4 regions of the Janthinobacterium sp. PSPC3-1 genome follow, and region 4 is predicted to be linked to each of the others. Evidence: predicted binding sites of a transcription regulator. Region 4 holds the regulator's gene; each other region holds the start of a gene.
What was found. Region 4 encodes sigma-54, which starts transcription at its own class of promoters, with help from an activator protein. Its sites were predicted from a motif close to TGGCANGNAANCTGCTTT; they were not measured.
Positions count from the first base shown of each region.

Region 1: a site for sigma-54 is predicted at 3,257-3,274, ahead of prpB (methylisocitrate lyase). Genes of this name have one in related genera too.
Region 2: a site for sigma-54 is predicted at 6,240-6,257, ahead of ACP7B7_RS08495 (MSMEG_0572/Sll0783 family nitrogen starvation response protein). Genes of this name have one in related genera too.
Region 3: a site for sigma-54 is predicted at 2,146-2,163, ahead of ACP7B7_RS30530 (methanol/ethanol family PQQ-dependent dehydrogenase). Genes of this name have one in related genera too.

Region 1 is NZ_JAFCTQ010000009.1:142,943-150,175, forward strand. It holds gene ACP7B7_RS12315 (DUF4123 domain-containing protein) at 1-244, shown strand, start outside; gene ACP7B7_RS12320 (Tox-REase-5 domain-containing protein) at 250-543, shown strand; gene ACP7B7_RS12325 (immunity 52 family protein) at 563-1,279, shown strand; gene ACP7B7_RS12330 (MBL fold metallo-hydrolase) at 1,364-2,221, opposite strand; gene ACP7B7_RS12335 (hypothetical protein) at 2,395-2,637, shown strand; gene ACP7B7_RS12340 (hypothetical protein) at 2,754-3,002, shown strand; gene prpB (methylisocitrate lyase) at 3,326-4,216, shown strand; gene prpC (bifunctional 2-methylcitrate synthase/citrate synthase) at 4,236-5,390, shown strand; gene acnD (Fe/S-dependent 2-methylisocitrate dehydratase AcnD) at 5,402-7,233, shown strand, end outside.
Region 2 is NZ_JAFCTQ010000005.1:227,674-234,906, reverse strand. It holds gene ACP7B7_RS08525 (sigma-54-dependent transcriptional regulator) at 1-759, shown strand, start outside; gene ACP7B7_RS08520 (sensor histidine kinase) at 756-2,099, shown strand; gene ACP7B7_RS08515 (catalase family peroxidase) at 2,132-3,259, shown strand; gene ACP7B7_RS08510 (cytochrome b) at 3,256-3,792, shown strand; gene ACP7B7_RS08505 (hypothetical protein) at 3,797-4,399, opposite strand; gene ACP7B7_RS08500 (PLP-dependent aminotransferase family protein) at 4,489-5,883, opposite strand; gene ACP7B7_RS08495 (MSMEG_0572/Sll0783 family nitrogen starvation response protein) at 6,329-6,811, shown strand; gene ACP7B7_RS08490 (Nit6803 family nitrilase) at 6,827-7,233, shown strand, end outside.
Region 3 is NZ_JAFCTQ010000063.1:3,665-10,897, reverse strand. It holds gene ACP7B7_RS30535 (pentapeptide repeat-containing protein) at 1-210, opposite strand, end outside; gene ACP7B7_RS30530 (methanol/ethanol family PQQ-dependent dehydrogenase) at 207-2,090, opposite strand; gene ACP7B7_RS30525 (high-potential iron-sulfur protein) at 2,348-2,668, shown strand; gene pedF (cytochrome c-550 PedF) at 2,723-3,232, opposite strand; gene adh (aldehyde dehydrogenase) at 3,534-5,054, shown strand; gene ACP7B7_RS30510 (DUF779 domain-containing protein) at 5,064-5,444, shown strand; gene ACP7B7_RS30505 (4Fe-4S binding protein) at 5,568-7,233, shown strand, end outside.
Region 4 is NZ_JAFCTQ010000002.1:271,163-278,395, forward strand. It holds gene rapZ (RNase adapter RapZ) at 1-664, shown strand, start outside; gene hpf (ribosome hibernation-promoting factor, HPF/YfiA family) at 746-1,105, opposite strand; gene ACP7B7_RS03430 (RNA polymerase factor sigma-54) at 1,174-2,652, opposite strand; gene lptB (LPS export ABC transporter ATP-binding protein) at 2,657-3,415, opposite strand; gene lptA (lipopolysaccharide transport periplasmic protein LptA) at 3,415-3,993, opposite strand; gene lptC (LPS export ABC transporter periplasmic protein LptC) at 4,014-4,619, opposite strand; gene ACP7B7_RS03450 (KpsF/GutQ family sugar-phosphate isomerase) at 4,671-5,681, opposite strand; gene ACP7B7_RS03455 (cation:proton antiporter) at 5,790-7,233, shown strand, end outside.

The DNA.
Region 1 (7,233 bases), on a different contig from region 4:
GACACACCGCCAAACGCGCATGACGGAGGATGCGACGCGCTACCCGCTGTTTGCCGGCACACCTGACGCTGCGCTCGCGCATGCAGGCCCCTGGTTGGTCGACATGGCAGGAGCAGCGCTTTCGTTTCTTGAAGACCTCGCCGCACTGGAGCAGGAAACACCTTCCCTTACCTGGCTATTTGCCGTACAGGACCTTGGTGGCCCGCCGCGCGTGATTATCAGGCCCGGATCACTGGTTTCCTGATCGGCATGGAATGGGTGTTTGAAGGCAGGGATTTTGACGGCTTCCAATCCCGTTTATGCTTGTTACAGGAAGCGAAAGCGGATTATGACCAGTTTTTTAAGGCAAACGGTGAACTTAGATACGATTTTCAAAAAAGTATCTTCCAGAACATGGTATTGAAACAGGCCACCGCTCAGTCCAATATTGTCAAAGATAACCCTCCAGCCTCGCTGAGCTGGTACTTTCAAACGCCACTCGCGTATGAACACATGCTGCCCAGTCTTAGTGGATTGGGTATTGCCACTTATTACATTCCATAATATTATGATAATAAAATCCTTGTTCAAACGCGATGCAGCGAACCCATCCATTGCGTTCCGACCTTCCGTCCAAAAAATCGCGACGATTGTCCGCTTCCTGCAAAAAACTGAGGCGTTTGGAAAGAACTGGTTTCTGTCGAAAGAGACAGAAGCAGAGTCGTTTCTATATACTGTTTTCGATGCCTCGGGAGAGCTCACTACTGCGGCCGAAGCCGTACTCGAGGCCGAGTTTAAGGGTGAGAAATTTCGATATCTCAGTGCTTGGAATGGCGAACTCGGAGAAGGCGAGGGCGCGAGTATTGCGCTTGGGTTCAGCGACAGTGAGTGGCCCTCTAGGAGTCTGGAAATCAGCGATCAAGGCGTCGGCGCGAAACGGCTTGGTATTGATGGAGTAAAAGAGATGCTGTCCATTATAGCGGGATCCCTTCGGCCGGTATTGATCACGGTAGCACGTAATCAATATTTTAAAAAACAAGTCTTCAAGGATCGTCCAGGTGTTGGCTGGATGTTGTACCTGCCGCGTATACTGACGGCCCAGCAAGTCCCGGAAGCCCGCGCCCTGGTACCCGTCATGGCGACGGGCGAGCAAGGTAAAGACAAGCAGATCGGCACCATCATCGTCAGTGTCACCGACGAAGCTTTCAATGATGAGAATCCTGAGCACGTGAAGATCGCCAATGCCATTGAAATTCGTCTGGTCGATCAGGACTTGCTGCCTCGTTATGTAGACATTTGACGAAGTATAGCGCTCTCATTGGCATGAAAACACCATGCGATGTAGTCATATCGTTCGGTTGTGGCGCCTTGAAACGGGTGTTTGCTACAACGCGTTCAGCGGTATTTTCAGATAGCGCACGCCGTTTTCCTCGGGCTCGGGCAGCTTGCCCGCGTTGATATTGACCTGGATCGCCGGCAGTATCAGGGTCGGCATCTCCAAGGTGGCGTCACGGCCCGTGCGCAGGGCCACGAACTGGTCTTCGGTGATGCCGTCGCGCAGGTGGATATTGGCGGCGCGCTGTGCGGCCACCGTGGTTTCCCAGCGCGGCTCGCGGCCGGCCGGCGGGTAGTCGTGGCACATGAAGAGGCGGGTTGCCGGCGGCAGCGCCAGCAGGCGCTGGGCCGAGCGGTACAGCAGGGCGGCCGAGCCACCGGGAAAATCACAGCGGGCCGAACCGACGTCGGGCATGAACAGGGTGTCGCCGACAAACACGGCGTCGCCGATCTGGTAGGCCAGGTCGGCCGGCGTGTGGCCCGGCACGTGCAGCGCGCGCACCTCGAGCGCGCCGATATGAAACACCTGGTCGGGCGCGAACAGCTGGTCGAATTGCGAGCCGTCGCTTGTTGCGCCATGCTGGTGATAGATGTCGGCAAACGCCTGCTGCACCGCCTGGATCGCCGCGCCGATGGCCACTTCGCCGCCCAGCTGCCGCTGCAGGTAGGGCGCGGCCGACAGGTGGTCGGCATGGGCATGGGTTTCCAGCAGCCAGCGGCACTGCAAGCCATGTTCGCGTACAAAGGCGATCACCTTGTCGGCCGAGGTAGTGGCCGTGCGGCCCGCCTTCGGATCGTAGTCGAGCACGGAATCGATCACGGCGCAGGCGCCGCCTTCGCCTTCGTACACCACATAGGTGACGGTGGCGGTGGCGGGGTCGAAGAAAGCGTGTATTTGGGGCGTCATCATGGTGGCGTGGTGCTGGCAGGGATGCTTATTATATCGCCGTGATCGCTTGAAAAATATCTCGAATCGCGATTTGATATGTAAAAAACGCATATCGCCAGGGGCTTGCCGTTGCAAGGTGCGCGCGTCTGAACTTGCTTCGTGCTAATCTCATTGCCACAAGGAGGAAGTCCATGAACGATACCACTGCACGTAGCGAACAGTACCGCGGTTTCACGATCTCCGTGACGCCGCAAAAGGATAATGACGACCTGTGGGATTTCACCTACCGCCTGCAGCGCGAAGCTGGCGCCGAAGGCGACGCCAAGGACATCGAGCGCAGCCGCACCCTGGGCGGCTATGCCACGCCCGAGACCGCCCGAGTGGCCGGCCTGGAAGTAGCCAAGACGGAAGTGGACAATCTGCTGCGTCCATGACGCCCCGATTTGATCCACCGTAAATCGTTTAGTGTGAATGCGCGGCGCCGCCGAAACTGATCGCGGCGCACGGCGCTTCATGCTACGATTTCCTTTATTGCGCAAGGAGGTAGCCCATGAACAGCAGTTCCAAGATTCACTACAAAGGCTGGGAAATCGTTCCCCTGGCCGTGCCGACCAGCGATGGCAAATGGTCGGCGAGTTGCGATATCGAACGCGCCACGGTCGAAGGCCTGGAAGTGTTCGAAGGCTCGACCATGCAGTTCGTGCGTGACGACGAAGACGGCGCGATTGCCGCCGCCTGCGAAGAAGCCGTACGCCAGATCGACAATATCATCGCCAATCCGCTGGTGCGCCTCGCCTGAGGCCAGCCACGCATCGCCATTCCATGCAGCTGGCGCCCGCCAGCTGCTTTCCTTGACGCCATTGCTTTCGTCCACGTTTCATCGATGTTTCAATAATTGTTTCATTGTGAAATGCTGAAACAAAATGAAACGTCATGATGAACGGCTTTCATCCTCGCTGTTCCATCATCCATCCCCTCATACTACCCGCAAGGCACCGCAATACGGTCGTTTTCTCTCTGGCGAAGGCCATCTGCAACCGTACGGCAGTGCGCTGGCACGGCACTTGCAATATCCATGTTCATAGCAGGTCCATGAAACATTCGAACCCATAAGGTGAACACATGAGTCTTTACTCCGCAGGTGCCGCGTTCCGCAAGGCCGTCCAGGAAGAATCCCCGTTGCAGGTGGTCGGTACGATTAATGCCAATCACGCCTTGCTGGCCAAGCGCGCCGGCTTCAAGGCCATCTACCTGTCCGGTGGCGGCGTCGCGGCGGGGTCTTTGGGCCTGCCGGACCTGGGCATTTCCAACCTCGACGATGTGCTGACCGATATCCGCCGCATCACCGACGTGTGCGACCTGCCGCTGCTGGTCGACGCCGACACGGGTTTCGGTTCGTCCGCCTTCAATGTGGCGCGCACCGTCAAATCAATGATCAAGGCCGGCGCGGCCGCCCTGCATATCGAAGACCAGGTGGGCGCCAAGCGCTGCGGTCATCGCCCGGGCAAGGAAATCGTCAGCAAGGAAGAAATGGTCGACCGCATCAAGGCGGCCGTCGACGCGCGCACCGACCCGAACTTCGTCATCATGGCGCGCACCGATGCGCTGGCCGTCGATGGCCTGGAAGCGGCGCTGGAACGCGCGGTGGCCTGCGTCGAGGCGGGCGCCGACATGATCTTCCCGGAAGCGATCACGGATCTGTCGATGTACACCACGTTTGCCAATGCCGTGAAGGTGCCGGTGCTGGCCAATATCACCGAATTCGGCGCCACGCCCCTGTTCACGGTGGACCAGCTGCGCGGCGCCGATGTCGGCCTGGTGCTGTATCCGCTGTCGGCCTTCCGCGCCATGAACAAGGCGGCCGAAAACGTCTACACGGCACTGCGCCGCGACGGCACGCAACAGAATGTGCTGGACACCATGCAGACGCGCATGGAGCTGTATGAATCGATCAATTACCACGACTTCGAACAGAAGCTCGATGCCCTCTTTGCAGCGCAGAAAACCAAATAATTATTATCCGGAGAAGACAATGACCGCACCACAAGCCACCACTTTCAAGCCTAAAAAATCCGTCGCCCTGTCTGGCGTTACCGCCGGCAATACTGCCCTGTGCTCGGTCGGCAAGACCGGCAACGATTTGCACTACCGCGGCTATGACATCCTGGACGTGGCCGACAGCTGCGAGTTCGAAGAAATCGCCTTCCTGCTGGTGCACGGCAAGCTGCCGACCACGGCCGAACTGAAAGGCTACAAGGCCAAGCTGAAATCCCTGCGCGGCTTGCCGTCCGCCGTGAAAGCGGCACTGGAAGCGCTGCCGGCCGCCGCCCATCCGATGGACGTGATGCGCACCGGCGTGTCGGTGCTGGGTTGCACCCTGCCGGAAAAGGACGACCATAACGCACCGCGCGCGCGCGATATCGCCGACCGCCTGATGGCCTCGTTCGGCTCGATGCTGCTGTACTGGTACCACTACAGCCATAACGGCAAGCGCATCGAAGTGGAAACCGACGACGACTCGATCGGCGGCCATTTCCTGCACCTGCTGCATGGCGAAAAGCCGTCGGCGTCGTGGGAAAAAGCCATGCACACCTCGCTGATCCTGTATGCGGAACACGAGTTCAATGCCTCCACCTTTACCAGCCGCGTGATCGCCGGCACGGGTTCGGACATCCACTCGGCCATCACCGGCGCCATCGGCGCGCTGCGCGGCCCGAAACACGGCGGCGCCAATGAAGTGGCGCTCGACATTCAAAAACGCTACGACAACGCCGACGAAGCCGAAGCGGACATCCGCGAGCGTGTCGCCAACAAGGAAGTGGTGATCGGCTTCGGCCATCCCGTCTACACGATTTCCGACCCGCGCAACGTGGTCATCAAGGAAGTGGCCCGCTCGCTGTCTCAGGAAGCGGGTTCGACCAAGATGTTCGATATCGCCGAACGCCTGGAAACGGTGATGTGGGAGATCAAGAGCATGTTCCCCAACCTGGACTGGTTCTCGGCCGTGTCGTACCACATGATGGGCGTGCCGACGGCGATGTTCACGCCGCTGTTCGTCATCTCGCGCACCTCGGGCTGGGCCGCCCATATCATCGAACAGCGCATCGACAACAAGATCATCCGTCCCAGCGCCAACTACGTGGGTCCGGAAGACTTGCAGTTCGTGCCGATCAAGGACCGCAAATAATGAGCATCACGATGAATACCTTGCACCGCAAGAATTTGCCGGGCACCCAGCTCGATTTCTTCGATACGCGCGCCGCCGTCGACGCGATTCAACCCGGCGCGTATGCCACCTTGCCGTACACCTCGCGCGTGCTGGCCGAAAACCTGGTGCGCCGCTGCGACCCCGAGACTTTGAACGCCTCGCTGCGCCAGTTTATCGAACGCCGCCGCGACCTGGATTTTCCGTGGTTTCCTGCGCGCGTGGTCTGCCATGACATCCTGGGCCAGACGGCCCTGGTCGACCTGGCCGGCCTGCGCGACGCCATCGCGGCCCAGGGCGGCGATCCGGCCCTGGTCAACCCCGTGGTACCGACCCAGCTGGTGGTCGACCATTCGCTGGCCGTCGAATGCGGCGGTTTCGACCCCGACGCCTTTGCCAAGAACCGCGCCATCGAAGACCGCCGCAACGAAGACCGTTTCGACTTTATCGACTGGACCAAGAAGGCGTTCAAGAATGTCGACGTGATCCCGCCCGGTAACGGCATCCTGCACCAGATCAACCTCGAGCGCATGTCGCCCGTGATCCAGGTGCAGGACGGCGTGGCCTATCCGGACACCCTGGTCGGCACCGATTCGCACACCCCCATGGTCGACGCCCTGGGCGTGATTGCCATCGGCGTCGGCGGCCTGGAAGCGGAAAGCGTGATGCTGGGCCGCGCTTCGTGGATGCGCCTGCCGGACATTATCGGCGTCAAGCTGACCGGCAAGCCGCAGCCGGGCATTACCGCCACCGATACCGTGCTGGCGCTGACGGAATTTTTGCGCAAGCAGAAAGTGGTCTCGTCGTATCTGGAATTCTATGGCGAAGGCGCCTCGCACCTGACCCTTGGCGACCGCGCGACCATTTCCAATATGGCGCCGGAATTTGGCGCCACCGCCGCCATGTTCTATATCGACGAACAGACCATCAAGTATCTGAAGCTGACCGGCCGCGAAGACGCGCAGGTGGCGCTGGTGGAAACCTATGCGAAAGAAACCGGCCTGTGGGCCGACAGCCTGGTGGACGCCGAATATGAGCGCGTGCTGAGCTTCGACCTGTCGTCGGTGGTGCGCAATATCGCCGGCCCGTCGAACCCGCACAACCGCGTGCCAACTTCAGAGTTGGCCGCGCGCGGCATCTCGGGCGTGGTGGAAAATGAGCCGGGCAAGATGCCGGACGGCGCCGTGATTATCGCGGCGATCACCAGCTGCACCAACACCAATAATCCGCGCAACATGATCGCCGCCGGCCTGATCGCCCGCAACGCCAATCGCCTCGGTTTGCTGCGCAAACCTTGGGTCAAATCGTCGCTGGCGCCGGGCTCGAAAACGGTGGAACTGTACCTGCGGGAAGCAGGGCTGATGGACGAACTGGAACAACTGGGCTTTGGCGTGGTGGCGTTTGCCTGCACCTCGTGCAACGGCATGTCGGGCGCGCTCGACCCGGTGATCCAGGAAGAAGTGGTGGCGCGCGACCTGTACGCCACGGCCGTGTTGTCCGGCAACCGCAACTTCGACGGCCGCATCCACCCGTACGCGAAACAGGCGTTCCTCGCCTCGCCGCCGCTGGTGGTGGCCTACGCGATCGCCGGCACCATCCGCTTCGATATCGAAAAAGACGTGCTGGGCCATGGCCCCGATGGCCAGCCGATTCTGCTCAACGACATCTGGCCATCGGACGAGGAGATCGACGCGATTGTGGCGGCCAGCGTCAAGCCGGAGCAGTTCCGCAAGGTGTATATCCCGATGTTCGCCAAGCAGGTGGATGATGGCATCAAGGTCAGCCCGCTGTACGACTGGCGTCCGCAGACCACGTATATTCGCCG
Region 2 (7,233 bases), on a different contig from region 4:
TCGCTGTTCGAGAGCGAAATGTTCGGCCACGTGCGCGGCGCCTTCACCGACGCCAAAACCGACCGCAAGGGCCATGTCGCCAGCGCGCACGGCGGCACCTTGTTCCTCGACGAGATCGGCGAATTGCACCGCGCCGACCAGGTCAAGCTGCTGCGCGTGCTGCAGGACCAGACCTACCAGGCGGTCGGCGCCAGCCGCACCGAGCAGGCCGATATCCGCGTGGTGTCGGCCACCAACCGCGAGCTGGCCGAACTGGTGGCCGGCGGCGACTTCCGCGAAGACCTGTTTTATCGCCTGAACCTGATTACCATACGGCTGCCGCCGCTGCGCGAGCGGCGCAGCGACATCCCCTTGCTGGCACGCCATATCATCGCCGAGGTGGCGCGTGGCTACGGACTGGGCACGGCCACCATCGCGCCAGCCGCGCTCGACTGGCTGAGCGCGCAGCCATGGCCCGGCAATATCCGCCAGCTCAAGCAAACGCTGGAACGCACGCTGCTGCTGGTCGGACGCAGCGAACTGCGCCAGACCGATTTTGTCGACGCCGAGCAGCATGAGCATGGCGGCGCGTCCGGCAGGCGCCTGGGCGTCGACGGCATGACGCTGGAACAGGTCGAGCGCCACATGATCGGTCACGCGCTCGACCAGCACCAGGGCAATATCACGCGCGTGGCCAAGTCGCTGGGCTTGAGCCGCACGGCGCTGTACCGGCGCCTGGAACGCCATGGCCTCGGCGGCACCGACGGCGACGCCGCATGAGCTTGCGCTGGCGCCTGTACACCTATCTGTTCGCGGCGCACCTGCTGTTCGTGGCGCTGAGCGTGTTCCTGTTGCGCGCCACGCCGCTGCCGATGCTGGCCGTGGAGGCGCTGTTGCTGCTCAGCCTGGCACTGGGCGTGCGCCTGGTCGGCCGCGCGCTCGAACCGCTCGGCTACACGCGCCACTTCCACGACCTGCTGCAAGACCAGCATTACGCGGCGCGGCTGCAGGCCAGCGGCGATGGCGAGCTCAATGAACTGGTGCAGCTGTTCAACACCATGCTGGGCGCGCTATACCAGGAGCGCTTGCAGATCGGCGAACAGCAGGGTTTTCTCGACCGCCTGCTCGAAGCGACCCCCGGCGCGGTGGTGGTGTTCGACTTCGACGGCCGTATCAGCCTGCTGAACGCCAGCGCCCAGGCGTTGCTGGGACTGGGGCCGGAAGCGAAGGGGCGGGCGCTGACGGCTGGCGCGCGGCAGGGCAGGCATGCATTGCTGGCACAGCTCGACGCGCTGCCGCTCGGCGACAGCCAGTTGCTGAGCGACGCCGACGGGCGCCGCTACCGCAGCCAGCGCGGCCGGTTTTACGACCGTGGTTTCGCGCGGCACTTTTTGCTGGTCGAGGAACTGACCCAGGAACTGGAAAGTTCCGAGAAGGCCACGTACGACAAGCTGATCCGCGTGCTGGCGCACGAGGTCAACAACACCGTGGCGGCCACCGGCTCGGTGCTCGATTCGCTGCTGTATTACCGTGGCCAGCTCACCGAGCGCGACGGCGACGACTTCGGCACGGCGATTGCCGCCGTCAAGCGCCGCAATACCAGCCTGGGCGAATTCATCGAACGCTTCACGCGCGTGGTCAAGATGCCGGCACCGGAGCCCAGGCCGGTCGCGGTGCGCGAGATCATGGACGACATTCTGTACCTGTACCGCGAACCTTGCCGCAGCCGCGGCATCACGATCGGCTGGCGGCGTTGCGACGCGGTGCCAGCCATCGCACTGGACCGCCATCTGATGGAGCAGGCGCTGCTGAACGTCGTCAAGAACGCGATGGAGGCGGTCGAGCAGGCCGGCCCGGCGGCCGCTTTCATCTGGTTCGAGCTGGCGGCCGAGGCCCATGGGGTGCGCCTGTCGATCATCGACTCCGGCAACCTGCCGGGCGATTTGCCGGCGCGGCAGTTGTTCATGCCGTTTTTCACCACCAAGAAAGGCGGCCAGGGCATCGGCCTGCTGTTCGTGCGCGAGGTGCTGACGCGCCATGGCTTTGCGTATCGGCTGGCCGCCACCGGCCAGGGCACGACCAGTTTCGATATCTGGCTGCAGGGCGCCGGCAGGGTTTGACTGTCAAATCGCACGGTTTTGCCGGACGCGCTATGATCGCTGTCACCAGCCATCGAACCCACGAAAGCCAGACCGACATGCCCAACCCGACTTCACGCCGCGGCTCCCTGCTGCTGCTGTTACCGATCGCCCTGATCCTGCTGGCCCTCGCCGCGCTGTTCGCGTGGGTCGGCGGCTGGTTCGGCAACCACCGGCTGACGCCGCAAAAAATGATGGACTTGGCCCAGTCGTCTGGCCAGCAACAGCCGGGTTTCCGGCGTGCGCACAGCAAGGGCGTCTGCTTTGCCGGCACCTTTGCGCCGACGCCGGAAGCGGCGGGCCTGTCCAAGGCGCGCGCGTTCTCGCAGCCGTCGATTGCCGTCATCGGCCGCTTTTCCGCACCCTCGAATAATCCTTATGCGCCCGACAGCGCTTCGCCGGTGCGCGGCATGGCGATGCAGCTGAAGACCGACGACGGCCAGGAATGGCGCATCGCCATGAACAGTTTTCCCTTCTTTGCCGCCGCCACGCCGCAGGCATTCCAGGCGATGAACGAGGCCGGCAAGCCCGATCCGGCGACCGGCAAGCCCGACCCGGACAAGATGAAAGCCGTGCTGGCCGCGCATCCCGAGATCGCCGCGTTCCAGGCGTGGGCGAAAACCGCGCCCCGGTCCGACAGCCTGGGCAGCACCCGTTTCAATGGCGTCAACGCGTTTCGCCTGACGGACGCAAACGGTGTCGACCGCATGGTGCGCTGGTCAATGCGCCCGCGCACCGCCTTCGTGGCGATGAGCCCCGAGCAGCTGAAGGCGGCCGATGCGAATTTCCTGATAGCCGACCTGGACCAGCGCCTGGCCGCCGGCCCGCTGGTGTGGGACATGGTGGTGCAAATCGCCGAACCTGGCGATCCGGTCACCGATCCTTCGAAGGCCTGGCCCGACACGCGCAAGGAGGCCACCATCGGCACCTTGACGTTGGCGCATGCCGAGCCGCAGGCGAGCGGTCCTTGCCGCGACCTCAATTTCGACCCCTTGATACTGCCGGTGGGCATCGCCGGCAGCGACGATCCCATCCTGCAGGCCCGCTCGGCCGCGTACTCGGTGTCGTTCAACCGCCGCGAGCGCGAAATCAGTGCCGGCAAGTCCGCCTATCCTGCAGTCCAGAACGGGAGCGCCAAATGAATCGTCCACGCCACTTCAATCTGCTGGCCCGCGTGCTGCACTGGGCCATGGCGCTGGCCATTCTCGCCATGCTGTTTGTCGGCGCCGGCATGGTCGTCTCGCTGCAGTACCGCGCCCAGCTGCTGGACCTGCATCGTCCGCTCGGCATTGCGATCCTGCTGCTGGCCGTCGTGCGACTGGTCAACCGCCTGACCCGCCCGACGCCGGCGCTGCCGGCCGACCTGCCGGCGATCCAGAAATTCGCCGCGCACGCGTCGCACTGGCTGTTGTATGGCCTGATGCTGGCGATGCCGCTGATCGGCTGGGCCATGCTGTCGGCCGGCGGCTATCCGATCCCGCTGTTCGGCGGCGTCCACCTGCCGGCCATCGTGCCGCACAGCCCCGAGGTGTACGGCATGCTGCGCCCCCTGCATGGCGTGCTGGCGTATGTGCTGTTCGCCACCATTCTGGGTCACCTGGGCGCGGCGCTGTTTCACGCCTGGGTGCGGCGCGACGAGGTATTCGGCCAGATGGCCAGGGGCGAGCAAGAATAAATGTTCAGTCGTCGAAGCCGCCACCACCGTGGCACCATTCCGCCGGCAGCTTCTCGTTCGAGAGGGCGGCGCTGATGGCATCGATATGCTTGGCCACCACCTCGATATCGCCGTCCTTGAGCAGCTTTTCCGCCAGCTTCACCGCGAATGCCCCGGCCCGGTCGAGGAAGCTGGTATAGGATTTCAGGCGTGTGCAAACCACCCGCATCTCCTCGGCATCTTTTGACTTCGCGATATTTTCCTTGAGCTTGCAGAAGTCTTCCGCCGCCACCGCCTGCCCCGATTCGCCGGCCAGTTTGGCAATCGCCACGTAAGCCCATGCCCGCAGCGTGATATGCATGCGGATATCAAAGGCGACAAAGGCTTTCATGTCCTTGTAGCCGGCATCCTGCACCGCCTTTTCCAGGCGTGCCAGGCAAGGCCCGCACGTCAGCAGCGACATCGCCTGGTCGTCGCTCTTGAGCTTTTCCAGTTCCGGCGCCGCGGCGGCAAAATGATCGTAGGCCTTGATATAGCGCGCCACGTCTTCGTCGGTCAGGGCGCTGGAAAAAGCACCGCAGGCGGCCAGCAGCAGTGGCAGGCAAATCAGGAGGAGGAGTTTTTTCATTTCTTTATAATAACAAAGTGGCGGGCAGCTTGCGCAAATGCCATCCTGTCAGCCATATCGTCTCATGCCGATCTGTTTGAAGCGCCCGGCTACAGCACCGCCGGCTGCGCCAAGGGCGGGTGCTTCAACGCGTCGGCGATGCGCTGCAGCGCCTGGCCGATTTCCTGCTGGCTGGCGATGCCGCCGATGCACACCCGGATCGCCTGCGGCGCCGCGCCGTCCACGGCGAAGGCGTCGCTGGGCACCACGCCGATGCCGGTGGCCCGCAGATGCGCGGTCAGCGCCAGGCGGTCCCACTGCGGCGGCAAGTTGATCCACAGATGAAAACCCTCGGGGTGAGCCAGGTAGCTGCCTGGGGGCAGGATGCGCGCCGCCAGCCGTTGCCGGGCCATCGATTCCTTGCGGATCGCGTTGAGCGCGAGGTCGGCGATGCCGTCCCTGATCCAGCGCGTGGCCAGCGCCGCCGTGAATGGCGCGGCCATCACGGCGGTGGCGCGCAGGGCGGCGGCCACCCGCGCCGCGCTCACGTCGTCCGGCGCGGCCACGTACGCCAGGCGCAGGCCGGCGCCCACGCACTTGGCCAGCCCCGCCACATGATAGGTGATGTCAGGGCCGCTGGCGGCCAGCGGCGGCGGCCCGTTGCGCGGCAGGAAACCATAGGCGTCGTCCTCGATGATCGGCACGCCGTAATTGCGGGCCACCTGCACCAGCGCCTGGCGCCGCTGCGCCGACATGGTGGCCGTGGTCGGATTGAGCAGGGTGGGATTGCAATACAGCGCGCGCGGGGCATACTGCGCGCAGGCCGCCGCAAACGCCAGTGCATCGATGCCTTCGCCGTCCATCGGCAGGCCCACCAGCCGCAGGTTCATCAGGCCGGCCAGCGCGCGCAGGCCGGGGTAGGTGAGCGCCTCGCAGCACACCACCGAACCCGGCGGCGCGATGGTGCTCAGTATCGCCAGCAGCGCCGCCTGCGCGCCGGGCACCACCAGCAGGCGTTCCGGCGCGATCGCCAGGCCGCGCCGCCGCAGCCACAGCGCGCCGGCCTCGCGGTCCGCCACCGAGCCGCCAAAATCCTGGTAGCGCAGCAGGCCGGGCATGTCGGCGCCGATGTCGGCCAGGCTGGTGCGCATCAGCGCCAGCAGCTCCGGCGTAAACGGTTCCGGCGGCATGTTCATCGACAGGTCGACCTGCGGCCGCGCCGCCACCGCGCGCGGGATCGCCAGCGCGCGCTTGCCGCAGACAAACGTGCCGCGGCCGACGGTGGAGTCGACCAGCCCGCGCTTGTGCGCCTCGGCGTAGGCGCGCGCGACGGTGGTGAAGTCGATGCCCAGCGCCTCGGCCAGCGTGCGCTGGGCCGGCAGGCGCTGTTCCGCCACCAGGCGGCCGATGGCGATGTCGGCGCCGATGGCGTCGGCGATCAGCAGGTAGACGGGGCCTTGGCCCTTTTTCAGCTTGGGCAGCCAGGCGGCGGCGTTTTTCGGCACGATAAATCCAGTCAATATCCAGGTGGGGTAGACGATTGTATGCAGATTCCATGCCGGGTCCGGCCGCTCCACATACGGGCGCCAGCACTGGCAAACGCGGCTGCGCGCCCGTTCGCCGTGCCGCGCCGCGCACCAGCGTGAGGCGGCCGGCGCGCGGCACGCCCGCTTTTGATGCGCACCTGTTCTGCAGGGAGAAATCGGCCGCCGGCGATTGACTGCATGGTTTGAATGGAGCCGGTGTTTCGGCGTGAAAGAGGGCGCCGCGGCGGTGCCGGAACGGCCCTGTGGCGTGGCGCCGAAAATCCCCGATTGACTGGATTTCGATCCAGTCAAACAGCGGGTCAGCAGCCCCGCCATGGCATGGCGCATGCATGCAATCCGGGGGCAACGCGACGCCGCCGGCGCCGCGCCAGCGCCCCCTCAACCAACCAGAAGAGAGATCACCATGCCAGCCATCGACCACAAGCCACACGCCAAGGGCGACTATTTTGTTGACTACGAAGAGAAGGTCTTCGAAGACGTGAAAGCCCTGCCCGGAGAGAAGGCGCTGGTCACCTTCCACACCGTGGCCTTCGAAGGATCGATCGGTTTCGTCAATCTGCTGCAGGCCACGCGCCTGCTGCGCAAGGGCTACGAAACGTCGGTGCTGCTATACGGTCCCGGCGTCACGCTGGGCCTGCAGCGCGGCTTTCCCACCCTGGGCGACGAAGCGTTCCCCGGTCATATGAACCACAACAACCAGCTGGTGAAGTTCATGGCCGAAGGCGGCAAGGTGTATGCCTGCCGCTTCGCGCTGCAGGCGCTGTACGGCCATGGCGAGCCGTCGCTGATCGAGGGCATCCGCGCCATCGCGCCGCAGGACGTGCTGGACATCAAGCTGCTGCACCTGCGCGCCAACGCGGTCATCATCGACACCTGGACCGTGTAAGCGGAGCGGGCGGCCATGACGACGACCAAGAAGATGGTAAGGGCGGCGGCGGTGCAGATCGCGCCGGACCTCGAGAGCGCCGACGGCACGCTGGCCAAGGTGCTGCAGGCGATTGCCGACGCGGCGCGCCAAGGCGCCGAACTGGTGGTGTTCCCCGAGACGTTCGTGCCCTACTACCCGTACTTTTCGTTCGTGCGGCCGCCCTTCCAGGCCGGCGCCGAACACCTGCTGCTGTATGAGCGCGCGCCGACCGTGCCGGGGCCGGTCACCGACGCGGTGGCGGGGGCCGCGCGCGAACATGGCGTGGTGGTGGTGCTCGGCGTGAACGAGCGCGATCATGGCAGCCTGTATAACACCCAGCTGGTGTTCGACGCCAACGGCGAGCTGGTGCTCAAGCGCCGCAAGATCACGCCGACCTATCA
Region 3 (7,233 bases), on a different contig from region 4:
GCCGTGCAGGTCCTTGCCGACCAGGTTGGCGCCGCGCAGGTCGGCGTTGGCGCATTGCGCGTACGGCCACAGGTGGCAGCCATTGATGATGGTGACCTCGGGTGCGGCTTCGCCGTTGAGTATCTGTGCGAAGGCGGACTGCGGCGCCAGGCACAGGGCCCAGCACAGCAGCGCGCCGGTCGCCGCCAGGCGGACCGGCGCGGACCTCATTTGCTTGCCACCTTGTTTGCCACTTTGCTGGATGGCGCTTTCGGCAGCTTGAACACCCAGTAGCTGCCGCCCTGCGTCACCTGCTTGGTCAGCTCGGCCATGTCGCCACCCCACAGCGGTACCGCGCCGCCATAGCCGCTCGACAGGCCGATATACTGCTCGCCATCCTGTTCCCAGGTGACGGGCACGGACACCACGCCGGAGCCGGTCTGGTACTTCCACAGCTCCTTGCCGGTCTTCGCGTCAAACGCTTTCACGAAGCCGTCCGAGGTTCCCGTGATCAGCAGGCCGCCGGCGGTGGTCAGGGTGCCGCCCCACAGCGGGAATTTTTCCTTGTTCTCCCAGACGATCTTGCCGGTCTTCGGATCGATGGCGCGCAGGGTGCCGATATGGTCTTCATACAGGCGCTTGATGCGGAAGCCCTGGCCCAGGTAGGCCGAACCGGCCTTGTAGTGGATCTGCTCGGTCCAGTAATCCATGCCCCAGTGGTTGGCGGGGATATAGAACAATCCGGTCTCCGGCGAATACGACATCGGCATCCAGTTGGTGCCGCCCAAAAATGGTGGCGACACGAAGACGGCCTTGCCCTTGTCGGCGCCCGCCTCCGGCAGCGGCGGGCGCTTGCCGTTTTCCACCGGCCGGCCGGTTTTCAGGTCGATGCTGGTGGCCCAGTTGATGCCGTCGACGAAAGGCCAGGCATTGATCAGCGAGGTCGGTTTGTTCGGATAGCCGGCGCCCAGGGCCAGTTTCGTGCGGTCGGTTACGTAGAAATAGCCATTGCGATCGGCGTGCGCGGAGGCCTTGATCAATTTGCCCGTTTTGGCGTCCTTGTAGTCGAACAGCACCACCGAGTTATTGCCCGAAAAATCCCAGGCATCGTTCGGCGTGTGCTGGTAAAAGCCTTTCAGCTCGCCCGTGCTGGCGTCGACGTAGGCCTGGCCCGAGGTGAACAGGCTGTCCCAGTTGCGCGGATCGTCGCCTTCCTTGGTGCGCTCCCAGGTATTCCATGGCGCGGGGTTGCCGGCGCCGATGACGATGGTGTTGGTCTCCGGGTCGAACGACGCCGTCTGCCATGGCGCACCACCGCCGTGTTCCCACGATTCGCGCAGCTTGCCGTCCTTGTCGCGCGGCCAGCTGGGCGCCTTGGCGTCGCCGGTCGGCGTGCCCGGTTTGCCGTCGGTGCGGCCCACATGGCCTTCGACCAGCGGCCGCGCCCATACTTCCGCGCCGGTGTCCGGATCGCGCGCGAACAGCCAGCCCTGGGCGCCGAATTCATCACCCGAGTTACCGTGTATGAGCAGCACGCGGCCGCCTTTTTCGCGGATCACGAACGGCGCGCCCGTCATCGTGTAGCCGAGTTTCTGGTCGCCGAATTTTTCATTCCACATCACCTTGCCGGTGTTCTTGTTGAGCGCCACCATGCGCGCGTCGAGCGTGCCGAAATACACCTTGTCGCCATAGATGGCCGGGCCGCGGTTGACCACGTCGCAGCAGGGGCGGATATCGTCGGGCAGGCGGTGCTCATAGGCCCACAGCTGTTTGCCGGTCTTGGCGTCCAGCGCGTAAATGCGCGAGTACGAGGCCGTGACATAGATGATGCCGTCATGCACCAGCGCCTGCGCTTCCTGGCCGCGCTGCTTTTCGCCGCCGAACGAGAAGGTCCAGGCCGGCACGATCTGGTCGACGTTTTTCGTGTTGATCTTTTTCGCCAGGCTGTGGCGCTGCGCTTTCAGGCCCAGGCCGTAGCTGAGCACCTCGGTCGTGCCCTTGTCGGCGTTGGCGATATCGTCCCAGGTCACCTTGTTGTCGGCGGCGGTGACGGCGCCGGCGATCAGGGCGAGGATGGCGAAAGCGATTGGACGTGGAAATACTGGCTGCATGCTGGTCTCCCTTGCTGGTTTTTATGGTGGTGCGACATGGTCGCTGATGACCAATTGAGCAACATGCATGCCAGGCTTTTTCCACGGCGCTGGCGATCCGGTATGCGCCGTACTGTCACAGTTGGCGAGGCGATGCTGTGCTGTTTTGTCACAGTGCGCTTACGCCGTGCGTGACAAACGGGTGCTGGCACAAGGGTTGCTGAAGGAGGGGACAAGGCCGTCTTGCGCCTTCTTGATAACGACAACAGGAGACCACCATGCATCAAACACCACGCCGCCATTTTCTTTGCCAACTGCTCGCCGTCGGCGGCATGGGCGCAGCCTCGCTCGCCGGCGCACAATCGACCGCGCCGAAAGTCGACGAGGACAGCGACCAGGCCAAGGCGCTCGGCTACCGCCACGATACGAACAAGGTCGATACCAAAAAATACCCGCAACACAAGCCGGCACAGCACTGTGCCAACTGTTCTTTCTTCCAGGGGAAAAAGGACGATGCCTGGGCGGGGTGCGCCATGTTCGGCCGCAAGCAGATTGCCGGGCCGGGCTGGTGCCTGGCGTGGGCCAAGCTTCCTGCTTAGAGCATGAAAAAGGCGCTGCCACGGCAGCGCCTCCCGATGATGGATGGGGCGGCTTTACAAAGGCATCTCGCGTCGTGTTTCCAGGTAGGCCTTTACCGCCCAGATCGCCTCCTGGCTGAATACCCCCTCGAATGGCGGCATGTAGACGGCGCCATTGCGCGAGCGGCCATGGCGCACCGTGTCCAGCACATATTGATCGATCTCCTGCGCACAACCATCTTTTTTCTTGGCATCAGGCAAGGCCGCGCAGTCATTGTCGAGCTTGCGCAAGTCCGGCGCCATGCCGCCCGAGACGGCCTCCAGCCCGTGGCAGCGGGCGCAATTTTGCGTATAGGCGGCGCTGCCGATGCGGATCGCTTCCGCATTGTTACGGTACGGGTTTTCCGTGCGCCACTCGGCGCCCAATTGTGGCAGTGTGGACGTGTCGACCGCCTGCGGCGTCATATTGCCGTGGGCCCAGACGGCCGCGGCCGCCAGCATGCAGGCGAGGCCGCCGGCTGCAAGGCGCACGGTGCGCAGGCGCCGGGCGTTTTTATTCGTGGTGGTAGAAATACGTGGGGTCATGATGGTCTCCGTTGTGGTTATGCGCTGATTGCGTCATGACCAGGGTAGCAATCGGTATGCCATCGCGCGCATCACCATGCGCCTTGCCGCTGCCGCTGTGCCGTTGCTCAGAAACGGAACAACTGCCAGACGCCGATGATCCCATTTGACGCAGCCTGCACGGCGGCACGTGACTATTGCCGCTGTTTGAAGGCTGGCACGGCATTTGCAAAACAAGAGATCAGGATCACCTGACACAACACTCCAAGGGCCGCCTCGCGGCGGCTTCATCGAAGCTAAAACCAACGAGAAAGAGGACGACATGAATCTGGCAGACATCAGCAAACTGGGCGTAGCCAATCCCTTCAAACAGCGCTACGACAACTATATCGGCGGCAAATTCGTCGCTCCCGTCAAAGGCGAATACTTCGGCAATATCACGCCGATCACCGGCCAGGTCTTCTGCGAAGTGGCCCGTTCCACTGCCGAAGACGTGGAGCTGGCGCTGGACGCCGCCCACGCCGCCAAGGAAGCGTGGGGCAAGACCTCGCAAACCGAACGCGCCAATATCCTCAACAAAATCGCCGACCGCATGGAAGCGAATCTGTCGCTGATCGCCACCGCCGAAACCATCGACAACGGCAAGCCGATCCGTGAAACCACGGCCGCCGACATCCCGCTGGCGATCGACCACTTCCGTTACTTTGCCGGTTGCATCCGCGCCCAGGAAGGTTCCGTTGCACAGATCGACTCGGAAACCTATGCCTATCACTTCCATGAGCCGCTGGGCGTGGTGGGCCAGATCATTCCGTGGAACTTCCCGATTTTGATGGCTGTCTGGAAGCTGGCGCCGGCCCTGGCCGCCGGCAATTGCGTGGTGCTCAAGCCGGCCGAGCAGACGCCGGCCTCGATCATGGTCTTGATCGAACTGATCGGCGACCTGCTGCCGCCCGGCGTGCTCAATATCGTCAACGGCTATGGCCTGGAAGCGGGCAAGCCGCTGGCATCCAATAAACGCATCGCCAAGATCGCATTCACCGGCGAGACGGGTACCGGCCGTTTGATCATGCAATACGCGGCGCAGAACCTGATACCCGTCACCCTGGAACTGGGCGGCAAGTCGCCGAATATCTTCTTTGCCGACGTGATGGACGCCGACGACGCCTTCTTCGACAAATGCCTGGAAGGCTTCGCCATGTTCGCGCTGAACCAGGGCGAGGTGTGCACCTGTCCGTCGCGCGTGCTGATCCAGGAATCGATCTACGAAGCCTTCATCGCGCGCGCCCTGGAGCGCGTGGCCAAGATCAAGCAGGGCAATCCGCTCGATGCGACCACCATGCTGGGCGCGCAGGCGTCGCAGGAACAGCTGGAAAAAATCCTCTCGTATATCGACATCGGCAAGCAGGAAGGCGCCGAAGTGCTGGCCGGCGGCGAGCGCAATACGCAGGGCGGCGACCTGGAACAGGGCTATTACGTGCGTCCTACCGTGTTCAAGGGCGACAACAGCATGCGCATCTTCCAGGAAGAGATCTTCGGGCCGGTGGTGTCGGTCACCACCTTCAAGGATGAAGCGGACGCGCTGCGCATCGCCAACGACACCTTGTACGGCCTGGGCGCGGGTCTCTGGACGCGCGACGGTTCGCGCGCCTTCCGCGTCGGCCGCGCCATCCAGGCCGGCCGCGTGTGGACCAATTGCTACCACCTGTATCCGGCCCACGCCGCGTTCGGCGGCTACAAGCAGTCGGGTATCGGCCGTGAAAACCACAAGATGATGCTGGACCACTACCAGCAGACGAAAAACCTGCTGGTGTCGTACAGCCCGAACGCGCTGGGTTTCTTCTAAGGAGTCATCATGACCATGGAACGCGTGACGGCCACCCCGGCCGCGCTCGACATGCTGGCCACCCTGCGCGGCAAGCATGGCCCGCTGATGTTTTTCCAGTCGGGCGGCTGCTGCGACGGCAGCGCGCCGATGTGCTACGCGGCCGGCGAGTTCAACCTCTCCGACACCGACGTCTACCTCGGCAATCTGGACGGCACGCCGTTCTACATGGGCATCGAGCAGTTCGCCTACTGGGAACATACGCAGCTGATCATCGACGTGGTCGATGGCAACGGCGGCATGTTCTCGCTCGATAACGGCACGGGCCGGCGCTTCCTCACGCGCTCGCGCCTGTTCACCGATGACGAGCTGGCGCAGCTGCAGCACCCCTCGAAGGGTGTGACGAACTAGTTTGTTGCCACCTGGGTCCGGAACTGCGCGGGCGTCATCTCCCCGCTCGCCCGGACGCAGTTTCAGCTGACGGCTGCGGCCGTCGGCTTTTTTTACGCCTGCCTGACCCTATTACTGGAGACCATGATGCCTACCATGGCGCGCTGCCGGCGCGCGATAACGCTCGCCTTGTGCCTGGCGGCGGGCGTGCTGGCGCTGCTGATCGGCGCCACCTCCGCCCATGCCGGCGTGATGACGCAGGCCGAACTGGCGCGCCGTTTTCCGGCGCCATTGACAGTCGGCGAGCGCGATGCGGAACTGCCGGTCTGGCCCCTGTTCCGCCAGGGAGGCAGTGGCGGCGAGCTGGCCGGTTATGTATTTGAATCGGTCGACCTGGCGCCCATCCCCGGTTTTTCGGGCGTGCCCGTCAATCTGCTGGTGGCGATCGATCCTTCCGGACGCTTTCTCGGCGTCGAGGTGCTGTCGCAGCATGAGCCGGTGTTCCAATATGGCCTGGGCGAAGCGCCGCTATTTGAATTCGTCAGGCAGTACCAGGGCATCTCGCTGAAACAGCATATCGGCATCGAGACCAATGGCCGGCGCGCGCATGCAGCCGATGCGTCGCGCGTACAGATCGACGGCATCTCCAAGGCGACCGTTTCGGTGCGCATCATCAATGAAAGCGTGCTGGCGGCGGCCTTGCTGGTGTCGCGCCGCAAGCTGGGGTTTGGCGCCGGCAAGGGCGCGGCCGGCATCGCCCGCGTGCGCACGGACCTGCCGGATGCAATCGGGTTCCAGCGCTTGCTCGAAGACGGGCTGGTACGCCATCTGCGCGTCACCAACGCTGAAATGGAAAAGCTGTACGCCGGCAGCGATGGCGCGCGGCTCGATGAAGAAGCGCTGCGCCAGCCGGATGATGTTTTTATCGACCTGTATCTCGCCTGCGTCTCCGTGCCCGGCGTGGCGCGCAGCCTGCTGACGGAAGCCAGCCTGGCAAAACTCAAGCCCTGGATAGAGCAGGGCGACCAGGCCATCCTCGTCATGTCGTCCGGCCGCCACCGCGTGCCGGGTGACGATTTTACGCGCGGCGGTATACCCGAGCGGCTGCTGCTGCGCCAGCATGAACTGGCGATCGACATGCGCGACCTCGACCTGGACCTGAAACTGCTGCCCGGTATTTCCGTTCCCGCGGACGCCAGCCTGACGGTCTTTCGCGTGCCTGCCGAGGCCGGCCTCGACCCTGGCGCCGCCTTTGACTTTACGGTACCGGTCACGCGCAGCAAGGGCCAGTTCTATCCGGAGCGCATAGTGCGCCAGCTGCCGGTCAGCTATCGCGTGCCGTCGCGCTTCCTGATCGCCGCGCCGGGCGATACCAGCTGGCATGCGGCATGGATGGACCGGCGCGGCGATCTGCTGATCCTGCTCGTCGGACTGGCCGTGCTGGCGCTGGCGCTGTCCATGCCGCGCAAGCTGAGCAGCGATGGCCGCCGTTTCAACAGGTTCCGTTTTGCGTATCTGTTATTTACCATCGGCTTTATCGGCTACTACGCGCAGGCGCAGCTCTCCATCGTCAATCTCACCGGCATCGTGCAAGCGCTGGTGGCCGGCCGCAGCCTGTCATTCCTGCTGCACGATCCGATGACGGTGGCATTGTGGGCCTTCGTGCTGGTCTCGCTGCTGCTGTGGGGACGAGGCACCTTTTGCGGCTGGCTATGTCCGTTCGGCGCGCTGCAGGAGTTGACCGGCAAGCTGGCCAGGTGGTGCAAGCTGCCGCAAGTGAAAATAAGCCGCACAGTGGATAAGCGTCTCA
Region 4 (7,233 bases):
GCCACACAATGTGTCACTGCTGCGTGCGCAGGGGCATGATGTCAAGGTGCTGTTTCTGACCGCCACCACGCACTCGCTGGTGGCGCGCTTTTCGGAAACGCGGCGCAGCCATCCTTTGTCGCATGAGTTGCTTCCAGGTGAGAATCCGGCCAGCCGCCGCACGCTGATCGAATGCATTTCGGAGGAGCGCGAGCGGCTGTCGGCGATCCAGCAACTGGGCCATGTGATCGATACTTCGGAACTGAGCGCCAACAAGCTGCGCGCCTGGGTCAAGGATATCGTCGCCTCCGAACGCGCGCCGCTGACCCTGTTCTTCGAGTCGTTCGCCTTCAAGCTGGGCGTGCCGCTGGATGCCGATTTCGTGTTCGACGTGCGGGCCCTGCCCAATCCGTATTACGACCTGGCGTTGCGGCCGCTCGATGGCCGCGATGCGCCCGTGATCGCTTTTCTGGACGCCCAGCCCAGCGCGCTGGAACTGTTTGCGGATATCCGCGATTTCGTGGAAAAGTGGCTGCCGTCGTTCAAGTCCGACAACCGCAGCTATCTGACGGTCGCACTCGGCTGCACGGGTGGCCAGCACCGTTCGGTGTATATGGCGGAACACCTGGCGCAGTATTTTGCCGACCGCGAACGGGTCGTGCTGCGCCACCGCGAGCGTAACTGAGCCGGAAAAATGGGCGCAAAAAAGGGCGCGAAGATAAAACAGCGCGCCCTTAGTTGATCACAACAATCTGGAGCGGCAGGCCTAGACGGCGGCGGCTTCTTCAGGAGTGTTGTCTGGCAGATGCTTGATCGCCTCTTTACCGTGCCCTTGCACTTTGGTTTTGTACTTCATCACTTGCCGGTCCAGCTTGTCGATCAGGCTGTCGATCGCGGCATACAGGTCTTGCGCCAGGCTTTCCACGTAGACGGTCTTGCCGCTCAGTCGCAGATTCACTTCGGCCTTCTGGCGTTTTTCTTTCTCTTTGAGGTTGTCGACGGTCAGAATCACGGCAATATCGATAACGTGATCGAAATGGCGTTTCACGCGCTCCAGTTTGGTTTGTACGTATTCACGGATGGCTGGTGTCACTTCGAGATGATGTCCGCTGATGGTGAGATTCATACACACTCCTAAAGATGATCGGGTTCGTGCGGTGTCCATCGTTCCGGCCCGCAGAGGAACCGAAAAAACTACAAAGACTTACGCAGACTCACTGGCGGAATTTTCAACGCTTCCCGGTATTTGGCAACAGTACGTCGCGCAATCACCATGCCTTGTTCCCCCAGCATGTCCGCAATCTTACTGTCGGATAAAGGATTTTTAGGGTTCTCTGCTCCTGTCAATTGCACGATCAAGGCCCGTATCGCCGTCGATGACGCCTCCCCTCCTGCTTCGGTGGCGACGTGGCTGCCAAAGAAATACTTCAACTCAAACATTCCATGCGGGGTCAGCATGTACTTTTGGGTTGTTACCCGCGAGATAGTACTCTCGTGTAAACCCAGTGTATCAGCTATTTCGCGAAGCACAAGTGGCCGCATGGCAACTGCGCCGTGCGAGAAAAAATCCTTTTGCCGTTCCACGATCGCCTGCGCCACGCGCAGGATGGTGTCGAAGCGCTGGCGCATGTTCTTGATCAGCCACTTGGCTTCCTGCAACTGCGCACCCATGCCGCCTTCGCCCTTGCCCTGCTTGAGCAGGTTGGCGTACATGGCGTTCACGCGCAGGCGCGGCATGACGTCATTGTTGAGCGATACCTGCCAGCCATTGCGGGCCCGCTTGACCACCACGTCCGGCACCACGTAATCGGACACGTCGGAAGCGAACACGGCGCCCGGATGCGGGTTGCACAAGCGAATCACGGTCTGTGCTTCGCGCAAGTCTTCATCGTCGCAGTCGAGGGCTTTCTTGAGCTTGTTGAAGTCGCGCTGGGCGAACCAGGTCAGGTGTTTCTCGACGATGTTCAAGGCCATGCGCCGCGTCACCAGCGCCACCTGCGGCAAGCGTTTGATCTGCAGCGCCAGGCATTCGGACGCATTGCGCGCACCCACGCCGGCCGGGTCGAAACTTTGCAGCAGCGACAGCGCCGTGCGCAGCTCATCCGCATCGACTTCCAGTTCTTCCGGCAGGCGCGCCAGGATATCGTCGAGCGGCTCTTCCAGGTAGCCATTGTCGTCGAGCGCATCGATGATCAATTCCACCAGCGCGCGGTCGCGCAGCTCCAGCACGGTCACGCGCATCTGTTCCATCAGGTGTTCGCGCAAGGTGCAGTGATGGGCCTCCAGTTGCGGACGGGAATCCTCGTCATCGGGCGCCTTGCCGCGGCTGGCCTCGTTCCAGTCGCTGTCGCCGCCCTCGGACGCGGCCGTGCTCTCGCCGCCATCGCCGTCAAACGACTCCGCTTCGGCGGCTGGCGCCGGCGCTTCCTGGCCCGGCGGCGCCGGTGGCGCTTCGCCGGGGGCGGCGGTCGAACTCAGGGCGCCATCGGACAGCAGGCGCAGCGAGCGGTCGAGCGGATCGTCGAGCCGTTCCAGCAAGGGATTATCGGTCAGCAATTGCTCCAGCTCCTGGTGCAATTCCAGCGTGGACAGTTGCAGCAGGCGTATCGATTGCTGTAATTGCGGCGTCAGTGCCAGGTGCTGCGAGGTGCGCAGTTGCAGGGATTGTTTCATTGGCTTACATGCGGAAGTGTTCGCCCAGATACACCCGGCGTACCGACTCGTTGGCGATGATGTCGTCGGGCCGGCCCGACGCCAGCACCGAGCCCTGGTTGATGATGTAGGCGCGGTCGCAGATGCCCAGCGTTTCGCGCACATTATGGTCGGTGATCAGCACGCCGATATTGCGTTCCTTCAAAAACCGCACGATGCGCTGGATTTCGATCACGGCGATCGGATCGACGCCGGCGAACGGTTCGTCGAGCAGCACGAAACGCGGGTCGGTGGCCAGCGCGCGGGCGATTTCCACGCGGCGCCGCTCGCCGCCCGACAGCGACAGCGCCTGGTTTTCGCGCAGCTTTTCAATTTGCAAGTCGGCCAGCAGTTTGTCGAGGCGTTCTTCGATTTCGGCCTTTTTCAGGGGCCGGCCGTCGACTGTCTGGATTTCCAGCACGGCGCGGATATTGTCTTCCACCGTCAGCTTGCGAAACACCGACGCTTCCTGCGGCAGGTAGGACAGGCCCATCTGCGCGCGGCGGTGGATCGGCAGGCTGGAAATGTCGACGCCGCTGATATCGATGGTGCCGCCATCGGACGGCACCAGGCCGACGATCATGTAGAACGAGGTGGTCTTGCCGGCGCCGTTCGGACCCAGCAGGCCCACCACTTCGCCGCATTCGACTTGCAGCGACACATCATGCACGACTTGCCGCTTGCCATAGGTTTTCTGCAGCCCCCGCACGATCAGGGTGCTGCCGCAACGTACATTATTGTCCATTATTTCTTCCCTGGCGCAGGCGCGGCGGGGGCTTTCTCCGCCGCCGGCTTGTTCTTCGGCTGGATCACCATGCGCACGCTGCCGGCGCCGGGGGAACTGGTGCCGCTGTCGCTGTTTTCCATATTGAATAATTCATTGCGGCTGTCATACGAAATGAAGGCGCCGTTGGCCACGTCGGTCGGCTTGACGCCTTGCAGGCGCGTCAGCTTGGCCTTGGAAAACAGTTTCACGACTTCCGTCTTGTTGTTGTATTCCACCCGTTCCGCTTCGCCTTCCACCCACAGGTCGCCTTCGCCGTCGCGCTTCTGGCGAAAGGTGGCCAGCTTGCCCGCCTCGCCCCAGAAAGTGATGAACTGGTAGCCCTGCGGATCTTCCGTGATCAGGGCGCGCCCCGCCTTCATGGTCAGGGTGCCCTTCACCAGCACCACGTCGCCGGTCAGGGTGCGGGTCTGCTTGATGTCATCGACCTGGCCGCGCTGGGCGGTGATGACGGCTTCCTTGTCCGAGTCGGCCTTTTCGGCATGGGCGCTGCCCATCACGGCCAGGGAAAACAAGCTCAACAGCAAGATTTTTTTCATTTTGATTTGGTCCTCTTTATTTATTTGGCCGGCACGGCTTTGCGCGGCGGAATCACGATGCGCACCGAGCTCGGCACTTCCACCACGCTGGAGGCATTGTTGGCCTTCAGGCCCACGCCGGTCACGTGCGAACGCCCCGACAGCAGGTCGACCGGCACGGCCGACTCCATCCGCTCTTCATCGGGAAAGATCGTCAGCGCCTCGGTCTTCAGCGTCATGTTCTGGGTTTTGGGACCGGCCACGCGGTCGATCACGACATTGCGCGACAATTGCAGCCGCGTATTGCCCTGGTCGATATGCGCCAGCTCGGCCGTCATGTTCAGGGGCGGCACGCCCGGGCTGATCTTGCGCACGAAAGGCTGGTCGATATCGGAGGAATCGTCGGCCGGGTAATGCGTGAGCTTGGCGCCGGAGACGATATAGCTTGGTTTACCCTGCAAGTCCATGCGCACCAGGCTGAAATTGGTAACGAAATAATCGGGCTCATCCAATTTCTTGCCGGCACTGACGTCCTGGCTGCTCTTGTTCATCACTTCAAGCAGCCAGAAGCTGCCCAGCGCCACCGCGACGGCGCCCAGCACGGTAAAAATCATGCGCCAGCGATGGGCGCCTTCTGGCTTACGCATAGTGTTTCACTCTCAAAAATAGGCCTGCTCCGCTGGAGCGGCACACCGGCATCAGATGACCTTCGCCTGGGTCAGGTCATGGATATGCAAGGCGCCGACCAGCTTGCCGTCAAGGTCGACCACCAGCATCTGGTTGATGCGGTGCTGTTCCATCACGGCCACCGCGTCGACGGCCAGGCGGTCGGGCGCGATGCTGCGCGGCTGCGCATGCATCACGTCGCGGATCGCCACTTGCGTGAAATCCTGCACGCGCTCGAACATGCGGCGCAGGTCGCCATCGGTAAATACGCCCACCGGACGGTCATCCGCATCGACGATGGCCGTCATGCCCATGCCCTTTTTCGTCATTTCTTCCAGTGCCTGCAGCAGCGAGGCATCCGCCGGCACTTTCGGCACCCGTTCGCCGCTGCGCATCACGTCATGCACATGCGTCAGCAGGCGCCGGCCCAGCGCGCCGCCCGGATGCGAACGGGCAAAATCTTCTTCCTTGAAGCCGCGCAGGTCCAGCAGCGCCACGGCCAGCGCGTCGCCCAGCGCCAGGGTGACGGTGGTGCTGGCGGTCGGCGCCAGGTTCAGCGGACAGGCTTCTTTTTCCACCGAAATATCGAGGTGGACGTCGGCCAGTTGCGCCAGGCTCGATTGCGGCTTGCCCGTCATGGCGATCAGCACGCCGCCCATGCGCTTGACGACCGGCATGATGGCCATCAGTTCGGCCGATTCGCCGGAATACGAGATGGCGATAAAGGCGTCGTCCGAGGTGACCATGCCCAGGTCGCCATGGGCCGCTTCGGCCGGATGGACGAACATGGCCGGCGTGCCGGTCGAGGCCAGGGTGGCGGCGATCTTGCGCGCGATATGGCCGGACTTGCCGATGCCGGACACCACCACGCGGCCCTTGCATTCGAGCAGCAGCGCCACCGCGCGGCCGACGCTGTCGTCGGTGGCCAGGCGGGCGTGCAGCGCAACGATGGCGTCCGCCTCGATCTGCAAGGTGGTGCGGGCCAGCGCCACGGCGCGCTCGCTTGTGGCTTTCATGTCACTTCGATCAAAAGCTTTCTGCATTGTTTTTTCATGGGTTACACTCATGCCCAAAGTATAAACGAATTAGGAAAGCAAAAAACTTGCCAGTCACAACAAACAACGATTTCCACTGACCACCCCGGGCAACCCATGTTTTCCTCGCTAGAATTGACCCTGATGTTACTCGGCAGCGCCGTGCTTGGCGTGGTTGCTTTCAGAATGTTGCACTTGCCCCCCATGCTCGGCTACCTGGCGGTCGGCATCATCATCGGCCCCCATGCGCTGGGCCTGGCTGCCGAGAATGAAGCGAGCCATACCCTGGCCGAATTCGGCGTTGTCTTCCTGATGTTTTCCATCGGGCTCGAGTTTTCCCTTCCCAAGTTTCTTGCCATGCGGCGCATCGTTTTCGGCCTCGGCATGGCGCAGGTGGTCACCACCATCGTCGCCACCGTCGTCTTCGGCTGGTTCGTCGGGCGCTACCTGTCGGCCTACTTCCACCTCAGCTGGCAGGCCGCGTTTGCCCTGGGCGGCGCGCTGGCCATGTCGTCGACGGCCATCGTGTCAAAAATGCTGACAGAACGGCTGGAGCTTGAAAGCGAACACGGCCGCAAGATCATCGGCATCCTGCTGTTCCAGGACCTGGCCGTGGTGCCGCTGCTGATCCTGATTCCCGCGCTGACCAAAGACTCCGACAACCTGGCCGAAACCCTGGCCTGGGCCGGCGCCAAGGCCGTGGTGGTGCTGATCCTGCTGCTGTTCCTGGGGCAAAAAATGGTGCGCGGCTGGCTGACCATCGTCGCCAAGCGCCGCTCGCAGGAACTGTTCATGCTCAACCTGCTCTTGATCACCCTAGGCGCGGCCTGGATCACGGAACGGGCAGGCTTGTCGCTGGCCCTGGGGGCTTTTGTCGCCGGCATGCTGATCTCCGAGACCGAATTCAAGCACCAGGTGGAAGAGGATATCAAACCTTTCCGCGACGTGCTGCTGGGCCTGTTTTTCATCACGGTCGGCATGCTGCTCAATATCCGCGTGGTGATCGACAACTGGTGGCTGGTGCTGCTGCTGCTGGGCGCGCCCGTGCTGCTGAAATTCGCCCTGATCGCCGGCCTGGCGCGGTTGTTTGGTTCCAGCAACGGCGTGGCCCTGCGCACCGGGCTGGGGCTGGCCCAGGCCGGCGAATTCGGCTTCGTGCTGCTCAATCTGGCCGGCGGCATCAAGCTGATGGACCCGTTCGTGGTGCAGGTGGTGCTGGCGGCGATGGTGCTGTCGATGCTGATCGCGCCCCTGCTGATCGCGAAATCGGACGCCATCGTCATGAAGCTGGCCGCCAATGACTGGATGATGCAGTCGCTGGCGCTGACGAAAATCGCCACCCGTACCATGGCGGCCCAGAAACACGTGCTGATCGCCGGCTTCGGGCGCAGCGGGCAAAGCCTGGCGACACTACTGACGGAAGAAAAGATCGAGTACCACGCGCTGGACCTGGACCCGGAACGGGTGCAGGAAGCGCAGCTGGCCGGCGCCCATGTGTCGTACGGCGACGCGGGCCGGCGCGAAAGCCTGGTGGCGGCCGGCATTTACCGGGCCAGCGCCG